Vallitalea guaymasensis: one gene and its partner. The protein of the gene in region 1 binds, or shares a complex with, the protein of each later gene. Links are inferred from orthologs where the notes say so. Each region holds a gene or a part of one and is shown in the gene's direction. Other genes may lie near its edges.

Region 1 (4,393 bases):
GCAAGTTGCGAAATTAATAGGTGCCAAGCCAGTAGAAATATTTTTTACTAGTGGAGCGACAGAAGCTGATAACTGGGCTATAAAAGGTATAGCAGAGAGTTATAAGAATAAAGGAAATCATATTATAACTTCAACTGTTGAACATCACGCTGTTTTACACACATGTGAATATCTTGAGAAAAATGGATTTGAAGTTACTTATTTACCTGTTGATGAAAATGGATTGATAAGTATAGACGATCTTAAGAATGCAATAAAAGATACAACAATCCTAATAACAATTATGTTTGCTAATAATGAGATAGGAACTATTCAGCCAATAAAAGAGATTGGTGAAGTAGCTAGAGAAAATAAAATTATTTTCCATACTGATGCTGTACAAGCTATCGGACAGGTTCCAGTAGATGTAGAAGATATGAATATTGATATGTTATCATTGACTGGTCATAAGCTCAATGGACCAAAAGGTACAGGTGCCTTGTATGTTAAGAAAGGGATTAAGCTTAAGGCTTTCATTCACGGTGGAGCTCAAGAGAGAAGACGTCGTGGTGGAACAGAGAATGTTCCAGGTATTGTTGGATTAGGTAAAGCATCAGAGATTGCTGAATCCAACATGGAAGAAAAGACTAAGAAATTAAATAAATTAAGAGATAAATTGATAAAAGGCATTAAGGAAGAAATACCATATTGCAAGTTGAATGGTGACCCAGTAAAAAGATTACCTAACAATGTTAATTATAGTTTTGAATTCATTGAAGGAGAATCCTTACTTATTATGTTAGACATGAAAGGTATAAGTGCATCTAGCGGTTCTGCCTGTACATCAGGTTCACTTGATCCATCTCATGTATTATTAGGTATTGGTCTTCCTCATGAAATAGCACATGGTTCATTAAGATTAACTTTAGGAATTGATAATACAGAAGAAGATGTAGATTATATTATTGAAGTATTACCAGGAATAGTTAAGAGATTAAGAGATATGTCACCTTTATATGAGGATTTTGTAAAAAACAATAAATAGAGTAAATAATTAGGTACTTATTAATAAATAAAAAAAATTGAGGTGTTAGTTATGTATACTAAAAAAGTAATGGATCATTTTGTTAATCCTAGAAATATGGGAGAACTTGAAAATGCAGACGGTGTTGGTACTGTTGGAAACGCTAAATGTGGGGACATTATGCGTATCTACCTAAAAGTGGAAGATGAAATTATCAAAGATGTAACTTTTAAAACTTTTGGATGTGGTGCTGCAGTAGCAACAAGTAGTATTGCAACAGAATTAGTTAAGGGAAAATCAATAAAAGATGCTTTGAAAATTACTAATGATGCAGTTGTAGAAGCGCTAGATGGATTACCAAAAGCTAAAATACACTGTTCATTATTAGCTGAGGAAGCTTTACATGCAGCTTTATGGGATTATTCTAAGAAACATGGTATTGATATAGAAGGGTTAGAGCCACCAAAGGCAGATATACATGATGACCATCCTATTGATACAGATGATGAATAGAAAATATTAATAGGGCTATTCAATGATAAAACTGATTTATGAATAATACTTAAAAAGTTGTGTAATATATAGAACAGGTGATTAAATGGACAGAGAAAAAGTAGTAGTTGGTATGTCAGGTGGAGTTGATAGCTCTGTTGCGGCTTATCTACTAAAGGAACAAGGTTACGATGTTATCGGAGTAACAATGCAGATATGGCAGGATGAAGAAACAGATATTCAAGAAGAAAATGCTGGATGTTGTGGCCTTAGTGCTGTAGATGATGCGCGTCGTGTTGCAGATGCTCTTGGAATTCCCTATTATGTTATGAATTTCAAAGGAGAGTTCAAGGATAGCGTTATAGATTATTTCGTTGATGAATATCAGAAAGGTAATACGCCTAATCCTTGTATTGCATGTAATAGATATGTAAAATGGGAATCAATGCTTAAAAGAAGTCTTGCTATAGGTGCTAAGTATATAGCAACAGGGCATTATGCCAGGGTTATAGAATTACCTAATGGAAGATATACATTAAAGAAAGCTGTTGGTATAAGAAAAGATCAGACTTATGCATTATATAACCTAACTCAAGATCAATTAAAACATACACTTATGCCAGTTGGTGAGTATTCCAAAGAAGAAGTAAGGAAAATTGCAGAAAAGATAAATGTAAGAATTGCCAATAAACCAGATAGTCAAGAAATTTGTTTTGTCCCTGATAATGATTATTCAGCTTTTATAGAAGAGTATACTAATAAAAAAGTCCCTGAGGGTAATTTTGTAGATATGAATGGAAAAGTCTTAGGTAGACATAAGGGGATAATTAATTATACGGTAGGTCAACGCAAGGGGCTTGGATTATCTTTAGGGAAACCAGCTTTTGTTGTAGAGATAAGACCTGATACTAATGAAGTTGTTATCGGTGACAATAGTGATGTATTCAGTGATACGCTATATGCTGATAATGTTAATCTAATGGCAATAGAAGAGATAGAAGGCAAGTTGAAGGTAGAAGCGAAGATTCGTTATAGTCATAAACCTGCTTTGTGTACTATAGAGATGGTTGATGAAGATACATTGAAATGTGTATTTGATGAACCCCAGAGAGCTATAACACCGGGGCAAGCAGTGGTGTTTTATGATGGGGATATTCTTATTGGTGGAGGAAATATAATAAGAAGATAGGGAATTTTTATAAAAATCAAGTGGACAACGGTAGTATAATTAAAACCATATATAGTGATAATCACTTTCATTACGTTTGTTGTTTTATCTGTTTTAGTAAGGATACAACAAGCCGTAAAAGGCGTTTTTATCACTATATATGGTTATTTATTTGTCGTACAACATTGAGTAAAATATGATTTGGATGCAACTTTTAGCAAGGGATATATTGAACTTATTGAAATGGGGAATAGATGATTAGGTTCAATATATATAATTAGACTGTTAGATATTTAGTAGTTTGACTAGTTGATTTATTTTGTGTCTGTTTAGTAGGATAAGTTCGGCGGCTTTTCCTTTTAGGAAGTCTATATTTCTTTCTGATGAATCGTCTAATTCGGAGGATATTCCATTGAGGGATATTTCAAATCTATATTCTTTGACGTCATCCATGCTGTTGATGATGTAGTTGTCGCTTTCCATTTGGGAATCCATGTATGCAGTTAGTAGAGGGATTCCGTTGATAGGGTTCATCCATCCTAGGACTCCCCATTTTTTTACTTTTTTACATTCGTAGGTTCTTACATATTCGCCGGTACCCAAGGATACAATTATGTATTGTTTTGCATGGGGGTATAGTTTTTTGGCGTATGTATAGGCGCATAGTGAAGGGTTATTGCAGAATATTCCTCCATCTACAAAGCAGTAAGATTCACCTGATGTTATGGATTTCACATTAGCAGGAGGTAAGTATGTAGGTGCAGCTGATGATGATAGACCAACGTCTTTTAGGAAAAAATTATGGTAGTAATCTTTTACGTCTATACGATGTTTGAATAAATATGGTCTCATGGATATCATATCATAGGCAGGTATAATTAAATTGGATAGAGAATCTTCCAGTGTAAGGTTCTTGAAGTTTTGTCGCAGTAATCTGCGCAGTGGTCTGCCATTGTATTTAGGTCGAAAGAAGTGTTTGATTGTTTGACATATTTCACATTTTGCTTCTGGAAATATTTCTTTTGTTTTGTTTTCGTACAAGTCCAATAATAGATCCAGTCTTTCGTGATCCGTATAATCTTCTGGTGGTTTTATTAACATTAATGATATTAATGAGCCAGTAGAAGTTCCTGATATTACATCAAATAAATCGTAAAAAGGTGTTTTATTACCAAAACTATCTAATTCATTTCTAAGATGGTCTAGAAATATACATGGAATTAGACCTCGTACACCTCCGCCATCAATAGAGAGAATCTTAACAATATCTTTTTTATTAATCATGTCAACACCTAAAGAGTTTCTTACTTAAATTATATATGAAACTTCTTGTCTTTTATAACTAAATAAGAAAAAGCATTTTGCTTCCTAGTAATCTTAAACATAATCACAAAATTCTTTTTCTTCTAATAGCTTACTGTTGACTTTAATCAGGTATTTTAATGAATTCAGGTTTTCTTTGTTCAAATACTGTAAAATATTTGAAACCGCATTCTTTTAAAACTTTATAAGCCCCATCAAAGTTATATGCAAGATGTTCAGGAAAGTGAGCGTCGGAACCCACTGTTATTATTTCGCCCCCTAATTGTCTGTACCTTTGTAAAATCTCTATATTAGGATGTGGTTCGTTTAGATTTTTGCGATAACCGGAGGTATTAAGTTCTATTCCATGACCTGTTTCTATAATTTGCATTAATATTTTATCGATAAGTTCACTATAATTATAGTAG
Region 2 (6,038 bases), 630 kb from region 1 along the record:
TCTTTCATCCCTTATTTGTTCAGAATAGAATCTTTCAAATTTGATATACTCATTTTCTATGATAGGTAACTCTCTGATACTTTTATCTAAGATATACTGGTAATTCAATATCTGAATCAAAAGCTTACCCTTAGCTTTTAGAATGGCTTTCATATTTTTTAACGCTTCAAATATTTCCTCTTCATTAGTTAAGTGAACCAATGTATTACCAAAGCAAGTAACTATATCAAAACTATTGTTCCCCCATTTTTCTTCTATTTTCAACATATCCATAACTTGAAAGGATATATTGTCCTCTTGAAAATTTTTGGCTGCATATTTAATCATTTCAGAATCAAGGTCGATCCCAATAACTTCAACACCCTTTGCACCTATAGCCCCAGCCATATGTCCAGTAGCACACCCGATATCCAATAATCTACAGGATGAATAATCTGAAATACTATCTAATACATAATTGACCATACCTGCTTTCAAAGGAAATATGTTATCATAAGATTTTGATATACTTTTATAAAAACTCATTTATCCACCTACTCTTCTAAGTTATTCCAATATGATATCAGCTCTTCATATCCAATTAAGGATTGTTCTTTGTTTTTACCACGTATTGAACCTTTAAGCCTGGCAATAGATAGTTCAATACCCATCAAATTATTTCTTTCAACACTGAATTGAACTCTTTTGCTCACCATATCCCATGCATCTTTTAACTTTTCTATATCTTCTTGTCCCTTTTTCCAATCACTCTCAACTATATCTTCATTCAAATTCCTCAATAGTGTCTCAACGTCATCTCCATCCATAAAAGACTGTTTCAATAAACCACCAGAATTCATTATTAGAATGAATATTCCTAGAAGTATACAAGTACATGTGATTATCATGACCTTTTTCATTTTGTGAACTTTCCTTTCCATTATAACCATTTTACAAAGATTTGTCATCCATATGATCTTTATATAAATCAATATATAACTCACCTGAAGTATTAATAACTGCCAAATAGACTTCCAGTGGATTTTTGATTCCTCTAGTCTTCAATTGACTATCAAGCCATTTCTCATCTAAATCTATCTTTTCAAGATTATGCTCCATGACCACACCATTGTAGATTAGTTCCGTGCTAAGTCCCATATAATCTGTTGATAAATTCATATCTTTTGGAGTCAAAGATTGAAATTGAGATTTTTTTAACACTGTTAATTTACCATTGGTTTCTAGTACTGCAAACTCAACTTGGTTAATATCAAAGATGTTATTCATCCTTAGCTGTTCCAACAATTCAAAGAGATTATATCGTAATTTTTTCAAGTTTTTTTCTAATATTTTTCCATTCGCTATCAATACCCTAGGTTTTCCATTAATATATTCTGAAATAACAGGAAATTTTAATGTAAGTACTTGAACTAAATATACAAGTGTTGCCCATACTACCAATCCTACCCAATGGGGCCATGCAGCAGAACTTAAATCAGTAGTAAGTGTAGATGCCATTGACCCAATAGTTATTCCTAAAATATATTCAAACAGTGTTAATTGACTGACTTGTTGTTTTCCCAGTAAACGTGTAAAGATCAACAATGAAAAGAAACCTATTACACCTCTTACAATGACTACAATACTCTCATTCAAACTTACCACCTCCTACAGTAGTATTTACTATTTCCACCAATAATATGTTATAACTTACCATGCAAAAACTAAGTAGGTTTACATTTTCTTCACGTATTCAAATAGATGGCATATTATATTAAAAAAGGTTTTTACTATCTAACATAGATATTATTTTGATTATTAATGATTAGCTTTAATATAGTTAATCATTGATATTTTTATAGATCTTCAATCCGTGATAGGGATAGACTCTATCGCGGATTGAAGTAATAGATAAATGAGGTGGATTTTTATGCATTACTACTCTTCTCAACCAAATTATAAATATCTTGTAGTAGGTACTGACGTATCAATTCCTTTATCTAACGGTAAATACACCAAAGAAATTAACTTTGATAATGCTGCAACTACACCACCATTGACATCTGTTATGAAAGCGGTAAATGATTTTGCCCCATGGTATTCATCTATACATCGTGGAACCGGCTATAAATCTAATCTATCATCAGAGATATACGATGCTACAAGAAAAACTGTAGCTGATTTTGTTAACATGGATAGGGACTATTCTACAGTCATATTTGTTAAGAATACTACTGAAGCGATTAATAAAGTTTCCAATAAATTATCACAAGTCATTCATAATGGGATAATATTATCCTCATTCATGGAACATCATTCCAATGATCTGCCATGGAGAAAAAATTTCAACATGGACTATATTAATTTGGACAATAAAGGAAATCTATCTCTAGAAGACTGTGAACAAAAGCTAAAAAAGTATAATGGTAAAGTTAGGTTAGTAACCATTTCTGGTGCTTCTAATGTTACTGGATACAAAACTGATATTCATGCATTTGCAAAGCTGGCACATAGGTACGGAGCCAAAATCCTTATTGACGGCGCACAGCTTATTCCTCATTCACCTATAGACATGAAACCATCTTATTCAAATGACCATATTGACTATCTGGTTTTCTCTGGTCATAAAATATATGCACCTTTTGGTACAGGTGTCCTTATAGGTCCTAAGAATGTTTTCAAGTATGGTTCACCTACCCAAGTTGGTGGTGGGACTGTAAAAATAGTTACACCAAAAAGTGTTATGTGGGATGATGTACCATATAAAGAGGAAGCAGGAACCCCTAATATCATGGGAGTAGTTGCTCTGAATGCTTCATTAATGGAAATGAATAAGTTAGGTATGCACAACATAGAAAACATGGAATTGAACCTGACTGAATATACATTAAATAAATTAAACAGAATTAAAGACATTATCATATATGGTAATGAAAATGATTGTGACAATAGAATAGGTATAATTACTTTCAATATAAAAGGACTGCATCATTCTGTGGTAGCTAATATTTTATCAAAAGAAGCAGGTATAAGCGTAAGAAGCGGTTGTTTCTGTGCTCAGCCTTATGTACAAAAATTATTGTACCTAACCAAAAATGATATCAATGAACTGAAAAGAAATCCCCGTTATCCACGTCCTGGGATGGTTAGAATAAGCTTCGGTCTGTATAATGATTATTCAGAAGTTGACATATTGATAGAACTCCTAGAAAAAATAGTAAAAAACAAATCATATTACTTAAAAAAATACCCTTCTAAACATCATAAAATTTCCAGTTCTGCGAGATATTAAAATATAGAATAGAGGAACCCATGAGGCTCCTCTATAGTATTATTCAGCAACTCTAATTTTAATAAAATCTTTCTTACTAATTAATTCTCCACTTTCTGGCTCTTGACTAATAACCTTGCCACTGCTATATAATGAATCTTCAACAGTTTCAAAAATGATTGTCAAGTCATTCTCTTCAGCAATATCTTCTATTTCACTAACTGAGTATTCCGAGAAATCAATCACACTATATAGTTCTCCTAGAGAAACTACAACCTCAATATCAGTATCCAAATCTGCATTAGTCTGATTATATATATTTTGAGAAAAAATCAATCCATAATCTAGGTCTTGAATATGTAATTCAGTTTTGGTTATTGTTAACTGAGCACCTTTACTATTTTGTTCATCAACCCATTGTTGCAGTTCAGTAACTGGTCTATCAACAAATTTAGGTATGTTCAAGGTATCTCCCAAAGAATAATAAACTGTGACATACGTGCCTTTATTGACTTTAGTTCCTGTTTCAATTGATTGTGAAAGGAATTTTCCTGCACTAGTTCCCTGTTGATACATTTCTACAACCTCTACATTAAGGTCACTTGTTTGTGAATAGTTATTTGCTTCGCTCTTACTCATATTCATAAAGGATGGAACTGTTAATCCTGATGATATTGTAATTTCTATATCAGAAGACAGGTCTATATCATCATTATAAATATTTTGGGTTATTATCTTTCCATATTCTAATCCTGTACCTGCTTGTTCATTAACAATCAAATCAATATTTGCCCCATTATCATTAGCTTCTTCAATCCATTCTTCTAGCTCCTGCTTCAATTCATCTATGAAGCTAGGTACAGTTATTCTATCTCCTAGAGAATATTCTACCCTTATCTCCATTCCTTCTTCAACTACTTCTTCTGCCCCGATTGATTGAGATAAGAATTCTCCTTCTCTAGTGCCCTTAACATATTTCTCTATGACTTTAACTTCTATTGAATCATCATCATATTCTTCTGCTTCAGTTACCGTTAATTCACTGAAATCTGGAACAACTATCTCTTCCCCTTTAGAAACGATAAAATTCAGTACCTCATCACCTACTAATTCATCTCCATCAGGAATACTCTGATACATTATTTTATCCTTTTCATAAATGGAATTATATTCATAAGTATAATTATAGTCTATTCCATTGCTCTTAGCCCATATATCTACATCAAGTAATGCCCTATTAAGGAAATTATCCATAACTATGGTTTCTTCCTCTTCATCTTCAGTACCTTTTGAAACGATGAAACTTACTGTATATCCTTCTTTTATTTCCTCATCCGCTTTTATGCTTTGGTATGAAATGCTATCTTCTGGATATATATCGCTATATTCGAAAGAATAAGTATATCTTATCCGATTATTTTTAGCCCATATGTCAGCATCAATAATAGTTCTGTTCAAGAAATTTTCCATTATTATTGTATCATTTTCATCTCCAGTTGATATGACAAATGAAAATACCTCATTAACATCCATCTCTTCTCCAGACTTAACACTTTGATTGATTATAATATCTTCATCATATAAGGAACTTTTCTCGTATGTATAAGTATATTCAATATCATTATTTTTTGCCCATATATCTACATCAATCATAGTTTCATTAATAAAATCCGGCACGACTACTGTATCAAAGGTCTCTGTATAACTAATAGCAAATTCTACTTCCGAACTCCTGACGAAGGTGTCATTGGTAGCACCTATCAACTCATATGATATCAGATAATTAGATGGCACATCTTCACTTTCAATATTATTGAATTTATAATTAATAATACCATTCTGCTCTACCCAATTTTCAATACTTGTTTTGGACCAGCTAGTATCAAAATCTGGAACTACAATCTTTTCATAAGGATCTTTCCCTTTTGAAATGGATAATTTTACAGTTGAATCTTTCCCTATCTTTTCTCCTGGTTCTATATTCTGGGATATAATATAATCTTCTTGTATTTCATTGCTGTATTCTTCTTCATAAGTAAGTATAATGTTTCTATCATTAGCCCATGCTACTGCATCTTCATAGAGCATATTAGAAAAATCTATCAAAATTGTTTTTCTGTTTACTATGAAATATATACTTATTACAGCAATTGCTAGTATTATTATTTGGATAATCCACTTCTTATAATTACTTGTTTTCTGGTATGTAAATTGTTCTTGTTCAAAACTAGCATTCTTAGTCTCGTTAAGATTAGATAGAAAATTGCTTTTACTTTTATCGTCTTCAATATTAACTACTTCTTTTATAGTATCATTGTCTATCTTAGCTTCATTATCTATTTCTTCCTCATGAATTTCTTTATTATGAACCTCTTCATTAGTTTCTGGTTTCTTTTCTTCATCTAGATTGAAATTGAATCCGTCTTTGAATATATCCTTGTTTTTATTACTATCCATGTGCTACATCCTTTCAGTAAGCTTACCTTCTACTAACTTTAACTGAATATCACTAAGACCTGCTATACTATCAGAATGAGTAACAACAATAACACATTTATTATATTCTTTTGCTAACATCCTCAATATCTTGATTATCTCTTGTTCCGTAGCAGTATCCAGATTACCAGTAGGTTCATCAGCCATTATTAAGTCAACATTAGTTGCAAGACCTCTGGCTATTGCAACACGTTGTTGTTCTCCACCAGATAGCTTATAGATACTTCTTTCAGCTTTTGTCTTAACTATGCCAAATTGGTCAAGTAAATTCAGCGCAGTGGTATAATGAGGT

Evidence for each region. Proteins that work in one complex are often made in the same cells at the same time.
Region 2: the proteins of nifU (region 1) and HYG85_RS21155 are in contact, whole or in part, in a solved structure (PDB 5XT5), measured with the Bacillus subtilis proteins. The link is inferred for Vallitalea guaymasensis from one-to-one orthologs.

Annotation. Positions count from the first base shown.
Region 1 is NZ_CP058561.1:4,286,673-4,291,065, forward strand. Bases 1-2,795 are described here. They hold nifU (Fe-S cluster assembly scaffold protein NifU), read left to right. Parts: upstream 1-1,075; coding sequence 1,076-1,516; downstream 1,517-2,795. Other genes in these bases: nifS (cysteine desulfurase NifS), read left to right, coding at 1-1,024; mnmA (tRNA 2-thiouridine(34) synthase MnmA), read left to right, coding at 1,602-2,684. Also shown: HYG85_RS18350 (patatin-like phospholipase family protein), read right to left, coding at 2,949-3,947; HYG85_RS18355 (histidinol-phosphatase HisJ family protein), read right to left, coding at 4,090-4,393. UniProt on the Bacillus subtilis protein: Part of the SUF-like system that mediates the biosynthesis of iron-sulfur (Fe-S) clusters. Acts as a sulfurtransferase and thus transfers sulfur from SufS to SufB.
Region 2 is NZ_CP058561.1:4,910,575-4,916,612, reverse strand. The notes cover bases 1,249-4,090. They hold HYG85_RS21155 (aminotransferase class V-fold PLP-dependent enzyme), read left to right. Parts: upstream 1,249-1,909; coding sequence 1,910-3,271; downstream 3,272-4,090. Other genes in these bases: HYG85_RS21150 (PASTA domain-containing protein), read right to left, coding at 3,311-4,090; HYG85_RS21160 (DUF421 domain-containing protein), read right to left, coding at 1,249-1,635. In the rest of the region: HYG85_RS21170 (class I SAM-dependent methyltransferase), read right to left, coding at 1-525; HYG85_RS21165 (DUF4363 family protein), read right to left, coding at 534-899; more of HYG85_RS21160, read right to left, coding at 931-1,248; more of HYG85_RS21150, read right to left, coding at 4,091-5,707; HYG85_RS21145 (ABC transporter ATP-binding protein), read right to left, coding at 5,711-6,038. UniProt on the Bacillus subtilis protein: Type II cysteine desulfurase that acts as the initial step in the SUF-like Fe-S cluster assembly pathway.